Regions from separate parts of the Lactiplantibacillus kimchii genome, predicted to be linked through region 2. Evidence: predicted binding sites of a transcription regulator. Region 2 holds the regulator's gene; the other holds the start of a gene.
What was found. Region 2 encodes CtsR, which represses protease genes until heat stress. Its sites were predicted from a motif close to TTGGTCAAAAAAGGTCAAANA; they were not measured.
Positions count from the first base shown of each region.

Region 1: the regulator CtsR is predicted to act here: its motif matches at 2,880-2,900, upstream of clpP (ATP-dependent Clp endopeptidase proteolytic subunit ClpP).

Region 1 covers NZ_CP027194.1:2,211,968-2,222,908, forward strand. Annotated here, with positions in the region: gene C5Z26_RS10715 (MmcQ/YjbR family DNA-binding protein) at 1-76, opposite strand, end outside; gene C5Z26_RS10720 (peptide ABC transporter substrate-binding protein) at 463-2,115, shown strand; gene clpP (ATP-dependent Clp endopeptidase proteolytic subunit ClpP) at 2,220-2,810, opposite strand; tRNA gene C5Z26_RS10730 (tRNA-Arg) at 3,137-3,208, opposite strand; gene rpoN (RNA polymerase factor sigma-54) at 3,290-4,630, shown strand; gene C5Z26_RS10740 (sugar-binding transcriptional regulator) at 4,848-5,876, shown strand; gene gap (type I glyceraldehyde-3-phosphate dehydrogenase) at 5,945-6,967, shown strand; gene C5Z26_RS10750 (phosphoglycerate kinase) at 7,085-8,287, shown strand; gene tpiA (triose-phosphate isomerase) at 8,314-9,069, shown strand; gene eno (phosphopyruvate hydratase) at 9,152-10,480, shown strand.
Region 2 covers NZ_CP027194.1:2,418,684-2,429,624, reverse strand. Annotated here, with positions in the region: gene C5Z26_RS11790 (TetR/AcrR family transcriptional regulator) at 86-685, opposite strand; gene C5Z26_RS11785 (ATP-dependent Clp protease ATP-binding subunit) at 830-3,334, opposite strand; gene C5Z26_RS11780 (CtsR family transcriptional regulator) at 3,353-3,820, opposite strand; tRNA gene C5Z26_RS11775 (tRNA-Pro) at 4,097-4,170, opposite strand; tRNA gene C5Z26_RS11770 (tRNA-Pro) at 4,226-4,299, opposite strand; tRNA gene C5Z26_RS11765 (tRNA-Arg) at 4,308-4,381, opposite strand; tRNA gene C5Z26_RS11760 (tRNA-Leu) at 4,391-4,476, opposite strand; tRNA gene C5Z26_RS11755 (tRNA-Gly) at 4,485-4,556, opposite strand; tRNA gene C5Z26_RS11750 (tRNA-Thr) at 4,579-4,651, opposite strand; tRNA gene C5Z26_RS11745 (tRNA-Leu) at 4,655-4,736, opposite strand; gene serS (serine--tRNA ligase) at 5,083-6,360, opposite strand; gene C5Z26_RS11735 (deoxynucleoside kinase) at 6,647-7,282, opposite strand; gene C5Z26_RS11730 (M15 family metallopeptidase) at 7,384-8,133, opposite strand; partial or broken gene C5Z26_RS11725 (amino acid permease) at 8,297-9,744, opposite strand; lysine riboswitch at 9,880-10,064, opposite strand; gene alsS (acetolactate synthase AlsS) at 10,124-10,941, opposite strand, start outside.

The sequences.
Region 1 (10,941 bases), 210 kb from region 2:
GGGTAAATCCCATTTTTAATAGCTGAGCTAGTTGACCACGTTGCGCTTTAAAAATGGTTTGGGCCATATCATCCATGGGTTGATCGCCTCCTAAAATAACTGTTCACTATTAGTTTAAACCTGATTAAGTTTAAATGGCAATGCCAGCATTAAATAAATCACTTGACAAAAGTAAGTAAGACTATCTATACTAAAGCCATCTTATGAAATCGGAGAGACGTTGCGATGCAAATGAAAAAACAAGTCATGTTAATGAACTGCTGTCCATGTTGTGAAACTAACAACATGGCTATTTGCGTCGAATTACAAGCGTCTCTACTGCATCAAAACTAACGGCATTGAGCTCAAAACGTTATTTTTGAAACGCCTGCTTGGAATCTGACGAGATTCCTAGCAGGCGTTTTTTTGTTACCGATTCGAGGGTAGATTCACCAAAAAAAGTAAATTAAAGGGGCGAGAGTATTGAAGAAGCGATCAGTGTTAGCAGTTATTTTTAGTGTCATATTAGTCACGGTGTTAGCGGCCTGCGGTAAGCAAAGCAGTCAAACGACGACCAGCGGTAACTACGCAACTAACCAAGTTTTAAATCTTTCATATCCAAGTTCGCTTGATTCAATTGATATTTCGACGATGTCTGGTTATGGCAGTACGGGGAACTTGTTTGAGAGTTTATATCGGTTAGGTAAGGATGGGAGTGTCACGCCTGGTTTAGCTAGCCAAAGTAAGGTTTCAAAAGATGGTAAAACTTATACGTTCACGATTCGCAATGCCAAGTGGAGTGATGGCTCAGCGATTACGGCGCAAGACTTCGTCTACTCATGGCGGCGTACGGTCACGCCCGCGACTAAGTCTCAGTATGCGTATTTATTTTCAGGCGTTAAAAATGCAGATGCAATTGTCGCTGGAAAAAAGTCGGCCAACACGTTGGGAGTCAAGGCCAGTGGCAAACATACCTTTATCGTGACGTTGGATAAACCCATCACTTATTTCAAGAAATTGATGACTTATCCATTATTTGGCCCAATCAGTGAAAAAGCTATTAAAAAATGGGGGAGTAAGTACGCCACCAAAGCGCAATACATGGTATACAGTGGGCCATTCAAGTTAACTGGCTGGACTGGGACCAATAATAAATGGACGTATGTTAAAAATAATCAATATTGGGATAAAAAAGTCGTTCATTTAAATAAAATTAACTATAGTGTGAATGAAAGTTCGACGACCACTTTGAACTTGTTTCAAGAGAATAAACTGGATTTAACGCAGTTATCAAGTGAACAAGTGAAAAATATGAAAGCGAATAAGACTTACACCACGTATCCTTATTCAATCACGGCCTTCCTGGTTTATAATTTCCAAGATAGTAATGCCACGATTAAAAAGGCTTTGAGCAATCAAAAGATTCGCCAAGCTATCTCGTTATCAATTAATCGAGATCAACTTGTCAAAAATGTAATTGGAGACGCATCGAAGCCAGCCAAAACGTTCGTGCCACAAGATCTCGCCAAAGATCCCAAAAATGGTCAAGATTTTGCCAGTGAATCAACCGTCAAAAATTCGACGTCATATAATCCCAAGCTAGCAAAAAAGCTTTGGCAACAAGGGTTAAAAGAGGTTGGAATTAAACGGTTAACGATTAGCATGTTAACGTCGAATGACGAACCAAATAAACCAATTTCCCAATATTTCAAAGGCCAATTAGAGAAGACTTTACCAGGCCTAACGATTAATCTTTCAAATCTCCCGGCCAAGGTGGCGTCTTCCCGAGCACAACAAGGTGATTTTGATGTTTATCTGAGTGGTTGGGGTGCTGATTTCAATGATCCAATCTCACATCTACAAATTATGACGAGTGGCAGTGGTTATAATTATGGTAAATATAACCGTAGCACCTATAACGCATTGATTAAGAAAGCTCAAAATCAAGATGCTAATAATGCCGAAGCCCGCTGGCAAGATACGTTGCAAGCGGAAAAGGTGATTATGCAAGATCAAGGGATTACGCCAATTTATCAGACGGTTTATTCCTACTTACAGAATCCTAAAGCCAAGGGTATCATTCACAATACAGCCGGTACCCAATGGAATTACAAGTATGCTTATATGGAAAAATAAATTTAATTAAAAAAAATAGTAAGACGGCAACCGGTATGTTAAAGGTTAGCCGTCTTTTTGGCGCAAAAAAAGTGAGCTAACCGCAGTTAACTCACTTTAAATGATTATTTTAGCTTGTTGTTTTCCATAATATCATCGATCAAACCATATTCTTTGGCTTCTTGCGCCGTTAAATAGTTATCACGTTCAGTATCATGATTCAACTTTTCAACTGGTTGATCAGAATTGCTTGCTAAAATTTCGTTGATCTTTTTACGGGTCTTCAAAATTTCTTCAGCAACGATTTCAATTTCAGTTTGTTGCCCTTGAGCACCACCAGAAGGTTGGTGAATCAAGATTTCTGAATTAGGTAAAGCAAAACGCTTGCCCTTAGTCCCAGAAGAAGCGAGGACACTGGCCATAGAAGCTGCCATCCCCATAACAATGGTTTGGACATCGGACTTGATAAAGTTCATCGTGTCATAGATGGCTAAGCCGGCGGTTACAACCCCACCTGGTGAGTTGATATAAAGATAAATGTCTTTGTCAGAGTCTTGCGCGTCTAAGAAGAGTAATTGCGCAATAATCGCATTGGCCATGTTGTCTTCAATGGGACCAGATAACATAATAATACGGTCTTTTAAAAGTCGTGAGTAAATGTCATAAGCACGTTCGCCACGTGATGACTGTTCGATAACTGTCGGAACTGGATACATACTTGTTAGCCTCCTAAAGTTTCAATCTGATAAATTAGCTCATTGCTAATATAAATGTAGTTTACCGCTAAGGTCAGTAAAGGTCAAAAGAAAAACCTCAAAAACAAAATTCCGTTTTTTTAGGTTCCGTGGTATACTTAGGATTCTATCATATACGGCTTGAGATTGGGGGAATCCCAATCTCTTTTTTATGTCCAAATATCCTGACTGACAAGCAGCAGGGGTACCGCCTAGGTTGCTGAGTATGGTATGATGAAAGCGGTATAAGTTTTATTTTTGCTTGATTTGGGTATAAAAAAAGCTGAGATATAATCTCAGCTAAGTGATGCGCCCGGAGGGAATCGAACCCCCATTTCAAGAACCGGAATCTTACGTGCGATCCATTACACTACGGGCGCCTGAACAACATGTTATAGTTTAGCGGATTATGGCTGAAAACACAAGAGGTATTTATAAAAAATATTTGGGAGGCATTATTTATGGCATTAGGACCAGGCTTTCGCCAGCAACAACGGCAAACCCAAAAGTTAGCCATGACGCAGCGATTACAACAATCGATTCAAATGTTGCAATTTAACGTTGAAGAATTACGTGACTTTTTAACCCAAAAAGCGCTTGAAAATCCATTAATTGATGTTGATACTAATTGGAATGCCAATCATGCCAGCTTGAGTACGGCTAAGAACGTTACGGCTCATGATGATTTTATTGAACGGGTTTCAACATCTAACCAACACTCGTTGTTTGAATACCTATTAGATCAGATTCACTTAACCATGCGGGATACAAAGCTACGCAAAATTGTGTTGTACTTGATTGAATACGTGGATGTTAATGGGTATTTAAAAGTGGCTGATGAACAAGTGCTAGCGGCAACGCAAGCGACGCCAATTGAATTACTAGATGCCATCACCTTGTTACAACAACTTGATCCACCAGGGGTTGGGGCGCGGAACTTACAACAAGCATTGATGTTACAAACTGAAAATGATGATAGTGCCCCTAATTTGGCGTACATTATTTTAGAAGAAAGTTTTGATGCATTGGTTAATCGTAATTGGGCCCAACTAGCTAAAAAATATGCAGTTGAGTTGGCAGATATTTCAAGTGTTTACGACTATGTACGGACGCTAAGTCCAACACCCGGGGCGGCAGTCGGGCAAGAAACAACGGGATATATTTTTCCAGACTTAATTGTGACCCAACCAACGGCGGGACAATTGGCATTGAAGACGGCGTCGATGGCGCAGCCAGTTGTCAAATTTCAAAGTCGGTATTATCAACAGATGAGTCAGCATGATGATCAAGAAGTCACGGAGTATCTCAAAGAGAAAAAATCTGAGTACGATTGGATTGCGAGCAGCTTGCAACAGCGTGAGGCAACTATTTTTCGCGTAGGGACTGCGATTATCGAACGCCAGTCGGCATTTTTCCTTGAAAAAACCAAAAGCTTAAAACCATTATTATTGCGCGATGTGGCCCAACAGCTACAAGTTCATGAATCGACAATTAGTCGGAGTATCAATGGTAAATATGTGCAAACTGACTTTGGTATGTTTGAACTTAAACGTTTCTTTACTCAGGCGGTCAGCAAGCGTCCCACAGATGGCGAACTTGTCTCAGCTGATAACGTGCAACACCGGATTGTGGCCTTAATTAAGCAGGAAGATAAAGAAAAACCGCTTTCAGACCAAAAAATAGTTCAGATTCTTAAGTCGGAAAATGTCGAACTTTCACGGCGCACAGTGGCCAAATATCGGGAAAATCTTAACATTCCGGCCTCGTCGAAACGAAAACAATATTTAAAAACCGAACAGTAATGAAAACAACCATTTTAAGCAGTCGGTTATCGGCTGTGATGGGTTCTCATTTGCAACCATTACATGAACCTGTTATAATTCAAGTTGTGGTTAAGAGAGGTATGCAACATCGATTTCATCGTAAATTATCGTTGTGTGCTTTGTTTTTTTAAGTCTTTGGGTCGTTATTCGACATAGCTGGACTAAATCCGTCCCACTAGAGAGCAGGTTGGATGCCATGCATTCAGATATTCAATGGATTGAGGCAATTGCCCCAGACATGGTTGAAATGCTAAGTCATCGTTACTTGGTATTAAGAACCATTAATTGGATGGCCCCAGTTGGACGTCGGCTATTGGCTCAAACCTTAGAAGTCAGTGAACGGACGTTACGGACCGAAACGGATACGTTACGGAAGTTAGATTTAATTGTGACTGATAAGGCGGGCATGCAGTTGACGCAACCGGGAAAAGATGTTTTACTCGGGTTAAGCCAATTCATGGATGAGTTAATGGGAATTCGGCAGAAAGAACGACAGTTAGCGCAACGCTTCAATTTAAAACGTTGCATTATTGTCTCTGGCGATTCCGACCGACAGTTAAAGGTTATCGGGACCATGGGCGAAGAAGTTAATCAACTATTACAGCGGTTATTGCCAGAAGGAAATAACATTATTGCGGTAATGGGTGGTCATACCATGGAACATGTGGCAAATCATTTATCTAGCAAGCTTGCTAGTAAGCGTGACTTGCTGTTTGTTCCGGCGCGTGGTGGGGTTGGTGAATCGGTTGCGATTCAAGCGAACACGATTGCGTCACAAATGGCACAACATACCGGTGGTAAATTTCGGTCGTTGTTTGTGCCCGAACAGGTCAGTGAACGAACTTATGAACCACTCCTTAAAGAACCAAGTATTCAAGAGGTGTTGGGGATTATTCGTCAAGCCAATGTGGTGATTCACAGCGTAGGTGATGCGGTTTCAATGGCGCATCGTCGGAACATGTCTGAGGATCAAATCAAAGTATTACGTGGCCGTCATGCGGTTGGGGAAGCTTTTGGTTATTTCTTTGATAAAGACGGCAACGTTGTTTATCGAATTCCACGCATTGGGTTGCAAATCGGAGAACTGGTCAATATGGAGATTATACTCGCAGTGGCGGGCGGTGCTTCTAAGGCGACCGCGATTGAGGCGTATATGAAGATCGCACCTAAGAAGACGTGTTTAATCACGGATGAAGGTGCAGCAAACTTGATTTTAAAAAAGTAATCTTCTATAGTGAAGTTGCTTTTTAAAATAAAAAAATATTTTTATTTCCACAAGGAGGAAATTCTAGTATGTCTGTAAAAATTGGTATTAATGGTTTCGGACGTATCGGTCGTTTAGCATTCCGTCGTATCTTAGAACTTGGTGCAAAATCAAGTGATATCGAAGTTGTTGCTATTAACGATTTAACTTCACCTGCATTGTTGGCTCATCTTTTGAAGTATGACTCAACTCATGGTACTTTGGACGCTGAAGTTTCAGCAACCGACGATTCAATCGTGGTTAACGGTAAGACTTACCGTGTTTATGCTGAACCTAAAGCACAAAATATTCCTTGGGTAAAGAACGACGGCGTTGACTTCGTTCTCGAATGTACTGGTTTCTACACATCAAAGGCTAAGTCACAAGCTCACTTGGACGCTGGTGCAAAGCGTGTCTTGATTTCTGCTCCTGCTGGTAGCGATTTGAAGACCATCGTTTACAATGTTAACGATGACATCTTAAACTCAGATGACCGCATTGTTTCTGCTGGTTCATGTACGACTAACTGTCTTGCACCACTTGCCTTCTTCGAAAACGAAGAATTCGGCATCAAAGTTGGTACGATGACTACTATCCATGCTTACACATCAACTCAAATGTTACTTGATGGTCCTGTACGTGGTGGTAACTTCCGTGCTGCTCGTGCTGCTGGTGTGAACACTATTCCTCATTCAACTGGTGCTGCTAAAGCTCTTGGCTTAGTAATCCCAGAATTGAAGGGTAAGTTACAAGGCCATGCACAACGTGTTGGTGTTGTTGACGGTTCATTAACTGAATTAGTTGCTATCTTAGACAAGAACGTTACTGCTGATGAAGTTAATGCAGCAATCAAGAAGCATACTGAAGGTAACGAATCATTCGGTTACAACGAAGACGAAATTGTTTCTTCTGACGTAATTGGTACTACTTTTGGTTCAATCTTCGATCCTACCCAAACTGAAGTTACTTCTGATGGTGAAAGCCAATTAGTTAAGACTGTTGCTTGGTACGATAACGAATATGGCTTCACTTGCCAAATGGTACGTACTTTATTGAAGTTCGCTACTCTCTAATATAAATTAGTTTGTCAGAACTTTAAAACCGCATAGGTTTTGAGACGGCGGGGGGAGGCAATCTCCTTCTGCCGTCTTTTTTTAATTCAAACCCACGAATTCTAGGAGGATTTTAACTTGGCTAAATTAATCGTTTCAGATTTAGATGTTAAAGATAAAAAAGTTTTAATTCGTGTCGACTTTAATGTGCCAATTAAAGACGGCAAAATTGGTGACGACAACCGGATCGTCGCTGCTTTACCAACAATCAAATACGTTAGCGAACATGATGGTAAAGCTATCTTGTTCTCTCACTTAGGTCGGATCAAGAGTGAAGACGACAAGAAGGGCCTTAGCTTACGTCCAGTTGCTGAACGCCTTTCAAACTTGTTAAACAAGCCAGTTACCTTCGTACCTGTTACTGAAGGCGAACAACTTGAAACTGCTATTAACAACATGAATGATGGGGATGTTTTAGTTGTTGAAAACACCCGTTTTGAAGACGTTGTTAACGGCGAACAAGTTAAACGTGAATCAGGTAACGACCCTGAATTAGGCAAGTACTGGGCATCATTAGGTGACGTTTACGTCAACGATGCTTTCGGGACTGCTCACCGGGCCCATGCTTCTAACGTTGGGATTGCTTCAAACATGGATCAAGCTGCTGCTGGGTTCTTGATGGAAAAAGAAATCAAGTTCTTAGGTAACGCCGTTGATAATCCAAAGCACCCATTTGTTGCTATCTTAGGTGGTGCTAAGGTTTCTGATAAGATCGGTGTGATTGATCACTTGCTTGCTAAAGCTGATAAAATCATCATCGGTGGTGGGATGACTTATACCTTCTATGCTGCTAAAGGCATGGGTATTGGGAATTCACTTGTTGAAAAAGACAAAATTGACTTAGCTAAGTCAATCATCGAAAAAGCTGGCGACAAGTTAGTCTTACCTAGCGACTCAGTTGTTGCTGAAAAGTTTGACAACGATGTTCCTAGCAAAGTCGTTGAAGGGTCAATTCCTGACGGTTACATGGCCTTAGACATCGGTCCTAAATCAGTTGAAGAATTTAAAGCTGTTTTAAGCGATGCTAAGACGGTTGTTTGGAACGGACCAATGGGTGTCTTCGAAATGAGTAACTATGCTAAGGGGACGCTTGAAATTGGCGAATTCTTAGGTACGTTATCAGAAGCAACGACCATCGTTGGTGGTGGGGATTCAACTGCTGCTGTTAAGCAACTTGGTGTTGCTGACAAGTTGACCCATATCTCAACTGGTGGTGGCGCTTCACTTGAATACCTTGAAGGTAAGACTTTACCAGGTATTGCTGCTATTTCTACTAAATAATTTAAGCTCCGAAAGGAAGGTCTATCGTGCGTACACCTATTATTGCCGGTAACTGGAAAATGAACAAAACTGCTAGCGAAGCTTTAGCTTTCGTAAATGCAGTTAGGGATCAATTACCAGCCTCATCAGAAGTTGAATCAGTTGTTGCTGCTCCAGCCCTTTTCTTACAAGAAATGGTCGAAGCTGCTAAGGGTTCTAACTTAAAGATTGCTGCTGAAAATGCTTACTTTGAAGATGCTGGTGCTTTCACTGGCGAAACTTCACCTGCTGCTTTGGCTGACTTAAACATTGACTACGTTGTCATCGGTCATTCAGAACGTCGTGGCTATTTCCACGAAACTGATGAAGATATCAACAAAAAAGCACATGCTATTTTCAAAAATGGCATGAAGCCAATCATTTGCTGTGGTGAAAGTCTTGAACAACGCGAAGCTAACCAAACCAATGATTGGGTCGCTGGTCAAGTTACTGCTGCTTTGAAGGGCTTATCAGCTGACCAAGTTAGCGAAACAGTTGTTGCTTACGAACCAATCTGGGCCATTGGTACGGGTAAAACCGCTTCTAGTGACCAAGCTGAAGAAGTTTGTGGCGTTATCCGTAAGACCATTGCTGGTCTTTACTCAGAAGACGTTGCTGACAAAGTTCGGATTCAATACGGTGGTAGTGTTAAACCAGCTAACGTTGTTGAATTAATGAGCAAAGCAAACATTGATGGTGGTCTTGTTGGTGGTGCCTCAATGGACCCTGACTCATTCTTAGCTTTGGTAAACTACCAAAAATAAGTAATTCATTATTGCAAGTTTAATCACAACCCACTACAATAAGATGTGAACCTATTACAAGCAAACCTAAGGAGAAAATTTAATGTCTATTATTACAGATATTTATGCTCGCGAAGTCTTGGACTCACGTGGTAACCCTACTGTTGAAGTTGAACTTTATACTGAAAGTGGCGCATTTGGCCGTGGTATCGTTCCTTCAGGTGCCTCAACCGGTGAACATGAAGCCGTTGAATTACGTGATGGCGACAAGAGCCGTTTCATGGGCCAAGGTGTGACTAAGGCTGTTGACAATGTTAACAAGTTAATTGCTAAAGAAATCATCGGCTACGATGTTACTGACCAACGTGCCATTGACCAAGCTATGATCAAGTTAGACGGTACGCCTAACAAAGCTAAGCTTGGCGCCAACGCTATCTTAGGTGTTTCAATTGCTGCTGCTCGTGCAGCTGCTGACGAACTTGAAATGCCATTATACAACTACCTTGGCGGTTTCAATGCGCATGTCTTACCAGCACCAATGATGAATGTTATCAATGGTGGGAAGCATGCCAACAACGACGTTGACTTCCAAGAATTCATGATCATGCCTGTTGGCGCATCATCAATCAAGGAAGCTGTTCGGATGGGTTCAGAAACTTTCCATAACCTTAAAGCAATCTTAAACGAACGTGGTTTATCAACTGCTGTTGGTGATGAAGGTGGTTTCGCACCTGACTTGAGCAACAACGAAGAACCATTCGAAATCTTAATTGAAGCTATCGAACGTGCTGGCTACAAGCCAGGCAAAGATATCGCAATTGCCTTTGACTGTGCTGCTTCAGAATTTTACAATGCTGAAACTGGCAAGTATGACTTAAAGGGTGAAGGCGAAAATGGGAAATCATTTACAGCCGAAGAATTCGTTGACTTACTTGACACAATCGTTGACAAGTACCCAATCATTTCCATCGAAGATCCTTTGGATGAAAACAACTGGGAAGATTGGCAAATGGCAACCGCTAAACTTGGTAAAAAAGTTCAAATCGTTGGTGATGACTTATTCGTTACTAACACGGACTACCTTGCAAAGGGTATCAAGATGGGCGTTGCTAACTCAATCTTAATCAAGGTTAACCAAATTGGTACTTTAACTGAAACTGTTGAAGCTATCGAAATGGCTAAGCAAGCTGGCTACTCAGCTATCGTTTCTCACCGTTCTGGTGAAACTGAAGACACGACCATTGCTGACTTAGTTGTCGCAATGAACGCTGGCCAAATCAAGACTGGTTCAATGAGCCGTACTGAACGGATTGCTAAATACAATCAATTAATGCGGATTGAAGACCAACTTGAAAGCACTTCAGAATACAAGGGTCTTTCAGGTTTCTATAACTTGAGTGAAGACGCTCGTAACACGATTGCTAGCAAATAATTACAGATTATCGAAAAGTCACTCTTAGGAGTGGCTTTTTTTTACACTAATTAATAGGATGAATTAATTAATAATGATAGATTGATTTAAATTATCTATTGAAATATTTAATTTTTCTATCATTTTTATATATTTAAAATATTAAATAAATATATATAATACTTTTTGATAAGTTACTTAATCCCAAATGCTGGTTTGACGGGCCTGCTTACCTTTAGTTGAAATAGGTTTAGTGGTTAGGATTAAGTTGTGGTGGGGAAAGTGGTTGACTTATGGTTTGGACTGGTTGTATGATGACCTCGTTAGCAGCCGGATAAACTAACTGGTAATGGCCAGGTTTAGTGACTATTACGAATTTATATCAGATTAGTTAGACCAGACGCGGTTAATTAAGTGGGCAAGTGGTATCTTTTTATCAAAATGTAACCGCTTACTTAAGTGCAACTGATCGGCTGACCTAA
Region 2 (10,941 bases):
CAATAGATTGCGCGTTTGTTCGAGTTCACGGTTACAGACAAGTTATAATATACAACGAACGCGGTTAGTTGTCAATCTAGAACCTTCACTTATTTTGCGTCGCCACGCCAAATAAAATCATTTTCAATAACGTTTGCACTTGAGCCCGTTCATCAGCTTGGGGATCACCAATCTGATGAAACCGATTGAATAGCGGACTCAAGCTGGTCAAATAAAAATTAGCGGCCATTTGTGGTGTAACTCCGGCTTGCAACGTGACCCGTTCTTGTTCAAAAAACGTTTGGAGTGGTTGCACATAATCAGTCGCAAAGACCGTGGCTAATTGTTGAATGTGCTCCCGAGTTAGTGCTTTAAAACTCGTATGAATTAACGTAAATACATCTGCCGGATGCTTGTGAGTCAACAACAGCGATACATCCGTCAATTGTTCTAACGGTGACTGCGTTTGATCAGTTAAAATGGCGGCCAGTCCTGTTTTAATTTCAGCGCCGACCGTCGTAATGACGGCCAAGAAAATAACTTCTTTATCTTTGAAATGATGATACAAAGCCGGTTGCGTAATGCCAACCGCATTGGCAATGTCACGAGTGCTCGTTGCGGCATAGCCACCTTTCAAAAACAACTCGCGCGCAGCAGATAAAATCGCCTGATGCGTTTGTGCTAGCTGTTCGGCACGTGTTACCATTGCGACCACCTTCTTTCCATTCTTAATTCCTATTATAATCTACACCAAAACCTGGCTAGTCGCCAGTCTTGAAATACGCCGCAAATTCTAAAATAAAAAAATAAGCCTAGAACCGAAGTTCCAGACCTACCCTTTACCTTTAGATTAGCTTGAAGATACTGTCGAACGACCATCGGATTTCGGTTGAGCTTTCACATTAACCGTAATGGTCCCTTTATGGGCACCGATGGTAACCTGATCATTCACTTTAATTTCGCCAGTTAATAAGGACTCACTTAACCGGTCTTCGATTTCAGTTTGCAAGGCTCGTCGAATTGGACGTGCGCCGTATTCAGGGTCAAAGCCCGCCTTTGCAACCACATCAATGGCAGCCGCTGTAATCTTAATTTTAATGCCTTGTTGCGCAACCCGACCGACAATTTCTTGCGCCATCAACTTGACAATCGCGTGTAATTCTTCACGGTTGAGTGAGTGGAAGACAATGGTTTCATCAATTCGGTTCAAGAATTCTGGTCGGAAGGCTTTTCGAAGTTCTTCTCGAATTGTCGCCGAAACTGCTTGATAATCATTGGCCTTATCTGCCGCACCGAAACCAACTGATTTTTCATCACGTAACGTTGTCGCACCTAAGTTCGACGTCATAATCAAAATCGTATTGCGGAAATCGACTTTCCGTCCCTTCGAATCGGTTAAATAACCATCATCTAAGACTTGCAATAAAATATTAAAGACATCTGGATGAGCTTTTTCAACTTCATCAAACAATACGACTGAATAAGGCTTTTGCCGAACTTTTTCAGTTAATTGGCCACCTTCGTCATAACCGACATAACCAGGGGCCGAACCAATCAAACGGCTCGTCGAATACCGTTCCATGTATTCAGACATATCAATTCGAATCATATTATCTTCTGAACCAAACATCGCTTCAGCCAAGGCTTTAGCTAATTCGGTCTTCCCAACCCCAGTGGGGCCTAAGAACATGAAAGAACCGATGGGACGACTTGGATCTTTCAAGCCGCTCCGGGCCCGCCGAATAGCACGAGCCACTGCTGAAACCGCTTCTGGTTGTCCAACAACTCGTTGATGCAGGATTTTTTCAAGGTTAACCAACCGTTCACTTTCAGTCTTTTGTAACTGTGTCAACGGCACGCCAGTCCATTCAGCCACCACTTGGGCAATATCTTCACCCGTCACTTGTAACTGATACTTTTGAGCTGTGCCATCAGCAACCTCAGCCTGTTGATCAGCGGCTAAAGTCGCTAACCGTTGTTTTAATTTCATTTCACGTTTCCGAATATCGGCCGCTTGTTCAAAGTCTTGATCTTCAATCGCGGCTTCTTTAGCTTGTCGAAGTTGCGTCAACTTATCTTGATTTTTAGATAACTTAGTTGGTTGATCCATTTGGTCAATCCGCACTTTAGCGGCGGCTTCATCCATTAAATCAATCGCCTTATCCGGTAGGAATCGATCGCTAATGTAGCGATTCGAAAGCTTGACTGCTTGTTCTACCGCTTCATCGGTAATCATGACATGATGATGATCTTCATAGCGTGGCCGTAACCCACTTAAGATTTCAACAGCTTCAGCTGGCGTTGGTTCATTGACCATCACGGTCGCAAAACGCCGTTCTAAGGCTGCATCTGATTCAATATACTTTTGATATTCATTTAAAGTTGTGGCCCCAATGGTTTGAAGTTCACCACGAGCTAAGGCGGGTTTTAAGATGTTAGAAGCATCAATCGCCCCTTCAGCACCACCGGCCCCAATTAAGGTATGCAATTCGTCAATAAATAAAATAACATGCCCATCATTGTAAATTTCGTCGATAACTTTTTTCAAGCGATCTTCAAATTCGCCACGATATTTGGTTCCCGCTACTAATGAGCCCATATCAAGCATCATTAGGCGTTTATCGGCCATATCACTCGGCACATCACCTGCAATAATCTTTTGCGCCAGACCTTCAGCAATCGCGGTTTTACCAACCCCAGGTTCACCAATTAGCACAGGGTTGTTTTTTGTCCGTCGTGACAAGATTTGAATGACCCGTTTGACTTCTTTGGAACGGCCAACGACTGGATCCATTTCTTGTTCACTCGCTAATTGCGTTAAGTCACGCGCTAAGGAATCCAAGGTTGGCGTCCCTTCCGTGGATTTGGCGTTTCGCGTTTGCGCATTAGCTTTACGCTTACCCATGGCATCACTGACACCGAGCTTACGTAAGACCACTTTGCGGGTCTGACCTAAATCAAGATTTAAGTTCATTAAAATTCGCGAGGACAAGATACTTTCATCAGAGAGCATCGCTAATAATAGATGTTCGGTGCCAATCTTATTAGCGCCAAGCCGCTTAGCTTCGTCACCGGCAACTGATAAAATCTCTTTAGCTTTTGGTGAATAGGGTAAATAGGTGTCTTTACCAACATTGCTTAAAGTCCCATAGCCAGTAAACCGTTCGATTTCTTCACGGATATCATCCTCAGTCACGGAATATTGTTGCAAGACCTTGTTAGCAATCCCATTTTTCTCGATGGCCAACGCTAATAATAGATGTTCCGTACCAACTGCTTGATGTTTAAAATACTTAGCCTGCTCTTGCGCTAAGACTAAGACACTTTTGGCACTCGGGGTAAATAGGTTATCCATTGCGATTCCTCGCTTTCTTTAACTTTCATAACGTAGATGATTTAAAATACCAATAATAATTCGCGCCCGTAAGCTATTTTCTAAATCATGATCGTCCACCTTTAAGGTATTCCGATCAGTAGCAACTAGAATTAATTGGGCTTCGCGACGATTTAACACGTCGTCTTCATAAAGACTTTGGACGACCGCGTAGGCGTCACGTTGCGTAATGGAATCCCCAATCACTTGAATCAGGGTGTCCAAAACGTCTGCATCATCGACTAAATTAACCTTTTCAATGCGAATATACCCGCCACCGCCACGTTTACTTTCAACCAAGTAACCATTTTGAATGGTAAAACGAGTCTTAATCACATAATTAATCTGGGAGGGAACCACGTTAAACAAATCCGCAATTTCTGACCGTCGAATTTCAACATGCGCCGCGTCCGCCAAAACACTTTTTAAATATTTTTCAATGATATCGGAGATATTTTGACTTTGCATTAGCTTCACCCTTTACATTATCTTTGACTAATATTGACTTTCATTATACGAGGATAATATGAAATTGCAAAGAATTTTACCTAAAGCGCGGCCGCATCGGTTCCCTACGGTTGTTACAGCATAGCACGCCCACCAGTCGCTTTCAATTGATTCGACCGGTCAATAATACCTAGTTGACAGCACAAAAAAGGATGAGCACAAAGTCTCATCCTTTAAGGGAACGCCAGCTCACTATGATTGACGCCTAACTAACTGGTCATTTTCGGTTAAATCTGATCGGGAAAACAGGATTTGAACCTGCGACCCCTACGTCCCGAACGTAGTGCTCTACCAAGCTGAGCTACTTCCCGTTAAAAAATTTAAATAAAAAGCCCTAGTTAAATTAACTAAGACTGTTTTAATCGATCGGGAAAACAGGATTCGAACCTGCGACCCCCTGGTCCCAAACCAGGTGCTCTACCAAGCTGAGCTATTTCCCGATAACTAATGCACCCAGTAGGAGTCGAACCTACAACCTTCTGATTCGTAGTCAGACACTCTATCCAATTGCGCTATGGGTGCAAATTAAAATGCCGAGGACCGGGATCGAACCGGTACGGTTATCACTAACCGCAGGATTTTAAGTCCTGTGCGTCTGCCAATTCCGCCACCCCGGCAAATTAAAAGCGGAAGACGGGATTCGAACCCGCGACCCCCACCATGGCAAGGTGATGTTCTACCACTGAACTACTTCCGCAAAATAAGTATTAAGTTGTAAATGCCGACTAGAGGATTCGAACCTCCGACCTCCTCATTACTAGTGAGATGCTCTGCCAACTGAGCTAAGTCGGCATATGCGGGTGAAGGGACTCGAACCCCCACGTCGTAAGACACTAGAACCTAAATCTAGCGCGTCTGCCAGTTCCGCCACACCCGCATGAAATTAATCATGCCTTGTTGTCGGTACAAGCAGTGCTTACCGGTACGCCATGACAACTATTTAACTTTATCATTCGGTTGAATAATTGTCAACATATTTTTAAATTTAATGGATAAATATACTTTTTAACGCATATTTTTCCGACAAGAAATATTATAGCACTCGTGATAAATCATGGGAACCCCTAATTTTAAAAAAAGTATTTTTCATCGGATTCAGCCGCCTTAATCACTGCGTCAATCGCACTTATACCGGCATTTGATGGCAAACAAAAAGACCGCAAAAATTGCGATCTTTTCAGTAGTTTTTATCTCTAAACACCTTAATACGGTCTTAACGCAACTTAAGCTCGTGCTGTAATCTGCGTCTTACCATGCATATATGGCACTAATACATCAGGAATGGTGATTGAGCCATCCGCATTTTGATAATTTTCCATGATGGCTGCAACGGTGCGGCCAACTGCTAAGCCACTCCCATTCAACGTATGAACAAATTGAAGCTTACCCTCGTCATCACGATATTGAATGTGTGCCCGTCGTGCTTGGAAATCAGTACAATTAGAACAACTTGAAATTTCACGATACTTACTTTGTTCTGGGAACCAGACTTCCAAATCATGCGTCATGGCAGCCGTAAAGCTCATATCACCCGTTGTTAACGTAATGACATGGTAAGGCAAGCCTAGTTTCTTCAAAAGTGATTCTGCATTATTAGTTAGCTTTTCCAATTCGTCCCATGAATCTTCTGGTTTAGTGAACTTCACCATTTCAACTTTATTAAATTGATGTAGCCGAATTAACCCCTTCGTATCACGGCCAGCACTGCCGGCTTCTTCCCGGAAAGCTGGTGATAAGGCAGTGAAGTAAACTGGTAACTGTTCACTTGGAATAATTTCGTCACGATAGTAGTTCACTAATGGGACTTCGGCCGTTGGAATGAGGCTCAAATCCTGGGTCGTAATCCGAAAAGCATCATCTTTAAACTTCGGAAATTGGCCCGTGCCATACATCGATTCATCCGTCACCATATATGGCGGTAAGATTTCAGTGTAGCCTTCAGCTTCATGCTGATCCAAGAAAAAGTTATAAACGGCCCGTTCAAGTTTGGCACCATCGCCAACATAATATAAGAAGCGACTCCCGGCAACCTTGGCGCCTCGTTCAAAATCTAAAATTCCTAGCGCTTCGCCTAGTTCCCAATGAGCTTTAGGTTCAAAATCAAATTGACGTGGGGTCCCAATCCGTCGTAGTTCGACCGCATCGTCTTCATCTAAGCTAATTGGCACATCTGGATGGGGCATATTAGGTAAGTGGGCCGCTAAATCTTGTACCTTAGCCGCAGCTTGCCGCCGGTCTTCATCCAATGCCTTAATTTCAGCGCTCACTTTTTGCATTTCAGCGATTGGCGCGCTGGCATCCGCCTTTTGCCGCTTCAATTGTGAGATTTCACCGGAAACTTGATTTCGTGTGGACTTCAATTGTTCACTCTTCAAAATCAAGGCGCGCCGATCAGCATCAGCTTGAATCAAATCATCAATCTGACTAGCTGCGACCCCCCGGTGTCCAAGTTGTTCCTTAACAAAATCTGGTTGTTGCCGAATCATTTTTACATCTAACATGTTAAAATCCTCCTTAAAAATAGTCATAAAAAAACAGTCTTCGCATCCCTAAATTGGGACGAAAAGACTGTTATTCGCGGTACCACCCAAGTTCAGGATGATCCACTCATCCTGCCCTCAATCGGATAACGGCTTAGCCGTGCAGTATTACCTGCCCACTTTGTCGCGCCGGAGTTTCGACTACCGGTTCACACCAACCACCGGTTCTCTGACTGTCTACTTTAAACGCGCCGTGTTTACTATACTGCTATCACTATAAGACATTCGCCGTTAAAAGGCAACCAGCTTAGCTTAACGCCTTCACCCGGTCATCAATCATTGTCAGCACCGTCTGGCGAGCAACGGGATCCGCCACAAAATCCAATTCGTCCCCGTCAATTTGCATCTTGGGACTCCGATCATAAGCGGCATACCACTTAGCATAACGGGCATTTAGCGTTTCATAGTAGTGATATAAATCTGGATCTTGATCAATCTGTTCATAAGAGCGGCCCCGCATTTGGATTCGTTTCAACATCGTTTCAAACGAAATGTTGATGTGAATCAATAAATCAGGACTTTTTTGATGCTCAGCTTCTGGCAATTCCTGCATCATGTTATCTAATAAAGAATCGTAAATATCAACTTCCGTACTCGTCGCCCGGCCTAAGTCACCGTTTAAGTGGAATAACAACGAATCTTCAAAGATTGATCGATCTAAGACATCTAAATCGTTTGTAAAAGCCGACTTGATACTACCTAATCGTTTATTTAAAAAATAGATTTGGAGTAAAAATGCGTACTTCTTAGGATTCTTATAAAATAATGGCAAAATAGGATTGTCATCGACGGATTCGTAAAACGCAGTTGAATCAAAATGATCCGCAACTAGGTGCGTTAAACTCGTCTTCCCGGCACCAATTGTTCCTGACATTACAAGCATGGGGGTTCTCTCCTTTATTCACGTCCGTTTTTAATTAGCTTTCAAAGCAACACTACATATTGTACGCACACCCATGTCAAAATGCAATATCTAGTCAAGAATTACTTGGTCGCACTTTCACGTGCCTGCAATAATGCGACGTATTGTTCCAAGGTTAGCTGATGCTTGACCATAAAGGCGGCACTCGCTTTACCAACGTAACGGAAATGCCAAGACTCATAGTCAATTCCCGTCGACTTTTCGCCCGTCTTAGGAAAACGAAGAATCAGCCCATAATCGACCGCATGGTTAATCAACCACTTTTGTCCCGCAGCTTTATCTGAAGATGATAACAGTTGGCTACCATTGGCATTAAACCATTTGGTATTTATAATATCCGCAGCTAACCCCGTTTGATGTTCGCTTCCGCGTGGCACTGCAACGTATTCTTGGGTCAACTTCAACGCTTGCTTAGCGGTCTTACCTTGTGACTCATACGTCTTAATTGAGTCACTCCAAACCTGCTTTTGATAAGCCACTGAACGATACCCAGAAACAATCGTTGCCGGGTAACCTGCTTTTTTGGCGCCGTTTAAAAAGGCCGTCATTGGTTTTACGACCGATTTACGGACGGGGATCCCATTAATCGACCCTTTGGTAAAGGTCAACTCATCATATTTATGCCACTTATTGACCAAAAATAAGTCACTATCCGTCGACTTGACGCCCTTAGGTAATGCCTGAATCAACTTTTGCCGCTTAGTTAAGGTCTTGGTGGTACTTTGACTAGTTGCCGAATTTTTCTGTTTCGTCCCGGTAGCCGAACAACCACCTAGGATTCCCACGATGGAAACTACTGCTAAACTTTTCAAAACACTTTCTCTCAACATATTCACTCGCTGCCTTTCTAATTTAGACTAGCACACTTAACCGGGTACAATCGCACAACATGACTTTTTTGCGATAATTTTAAGCTTTTCTGGTGACCTGTGCTGGACAAAAAAGGATTGAAACCGCGGTTCCAATCCTAATTCGTTACTCATCTAAATGATGTTTTGATAAATCAACCTGATCCAAGGGCACCATCTTCGTATGGTGCCGGATCTTATAATACACAAATAACACGATAAACAACGGAATACTCATGTAAGTAATCCCGATGGCTTGCCAATCCCAAGTTGCAAAGGAATGTAAGTCTTGACCCACAATAACCACTAAACAGAGGAAAAAAGCAAATAATGGCCCAAACGGAAAGAGCTTTGCGTGATACCGCAACTCGCTCAGCTGATGGCCTTGCTTAATAAAGGCGCGACGAAACCGCAAATGTGAGATAGCAATTCCAAGCCAAGCAATGAACCCGGTTAACCCACTGGCCGAAACGAGGAAGATATAAATCCGGCCCCCCGACAAACTAGACAGGAAGGTTAAGAGTCCGACAAACGCTGTCCCGAGTAATGCCATCATCGGAATACCATGGCGATTGGTCCGCCCAAAAGTTTTGGGGCATAGCCTTGTAACGACAATGAATATAGCATTCGTGTTGAGGCATACATCCCAGAATTGGCAGCCGACAAAACCGAAGTTAAGATTACTGCATTCATCAGACTTGCAGCTGCCGCCAAGCCGGCCCGTTTAAAGACTAAGGTAAAGGGACTAATCGCAATATCACTGGCTGATGACCCCAATAAATCTTTCGACGTATATGGGATAATCGCTGCAATCACGAAAATTGCTAAAATATAAAACAGTAAGATGCGCCAGAAAACTTGTTTAATCGCCGCTGGGATACTTTTTTCGGGGGTCGCGGATTCGCCCGCGGTAATCCCGATTAATTCCGTCCCTTGGAACGAAAAACCAGCAACAACAAACACACTCAAAATCGTCGGAATTCCCCCGACAAATGGGGCCTTTTTGAAAGTAAAGTTACTCAACCCAGTTGCATGACCGCCCATAATGCCAAAGATCGTTAAGACACCAACAACCAAGAAAACCAGCACGGTAATCACTTTAATCAAAGACAACCAATACTCAGTCTCGCCAAATGAACGGACCGACAACGCATTGATGATGAAAATCAAGACTAATGCGATGAGGCTAAAAATCCAACCGGGCACGTTGGGGAGCCAGAATCGCATGACGATGGCGGCAGTACTAATATCCACTGCTAACGTGATGGCCCAATTAAACCAATAATTCCAACCCATGGCAAAGCCTAGTGCGGGATCGACAAACTTGGTTGAATATGTGGAAAATGACCCTGATACTGGCAAATAAGTCGCCATTTCGCCCAAGCTGGTCATTAGGAAGTAAACCATAATTCCAATACCAACATATGCGAGTAACGCTCCGCCCGGCCCAGCACTTGAAATTGCGGATCCGGAAGCCACAAATAACCCCGTCCCAATACTGCCTCCTAACGCAATCATTGATAAATGACGCGTCTTTAAATCACGATGGACCTCGTGATGTTGTTCTTCTGCCATGCGGCACCCTCCAAAAATCTAATTTATATCTAAAAGTGTTCACACCGATTCAGTTTTTCAAAACCAAAATAAAAAAGTCCTTTCGCAATGTGCGCAAAAAGACTTTAAATCAGATGGCCTGTTAATGCTGATTTCATCGTCGATAGCGCCCCGCAACTTAAACCTAAGTTGCGACAGTCCTTGATTTATTCAACCAAAGCCCAACAGTCCAGCCAGTAACAACCGGAACCATTTCGGCGATTGCCCCTTTCACTGATTATCCCCAGCGGTTACCCGCCTCCAATCAGTTACTCTTGTTAATCGCGTCCTCTTCTTTCGATATACTCAACCATTATACAAAACCCAATTAGGTTTGACAACTCCGTTAAGCCGTTGTAGCTTAATAAAATTGATCTGGTAACATTGTTTGTCCTAAAGCTTGATTATCGGAATAATCAATTGGAATATCCACAATGACCGGACCAGTCGTTTTAAAAGCAGCATCTAAAACTTGTTCTAACTCACTAGGTTTATTGACCCGTAACCCAGTAGCACCGAAGCTCTCAGCATATTTTACAAAATCAACCGGCCCAAAACTAACCGCTGCATCTTCACCATACTTCATTTCTTCTTGGAATTTGACCATATCATAGTTGCCATCATTCCAAATCAAATGAACGATATTCAACTTCAAGCGCACTGCCGTTTCAAGTTCTTGACCCGAAAAAAGAAAGCCGCCATCACCTGACACCGATACAATCTGCGTCTTCGGTCGAACTAAAGCTGCTGCAATCGCCCAAGGTAAAGCGACCCCTAGCGTCTGCATCCCATTACTAAATAAGAGGTGCCGTGGTTCGTAGCTCCGAAAATGACGGGCCATCCAGATGTAGAAGCTACCGACATCCACGGTCACCGTCATCTCATCCGTCACACGTTGTTGCAAGGCGGCAATGACCGATAACGGATGATTCAAGGCCGAACTTTCATCAATATTCGGCACAAAATCGCGCGTTTTTAATTTCTCTTGTAATTCTTTTAAATAGTCTTTAGCCGCATCACTGATATCGTAGCCCTTCATATAAGGTAATAAGAAGTCTAAGGTTTGGGCAATATCCCCCACCAATTCAGTCTCCGGCTGGAAGTTATGATCAATTTCAGCGCGCATGTCATCGACAACCACAATGCGCGACTTACCTTCGGCATTCCAGTTACGTGGTT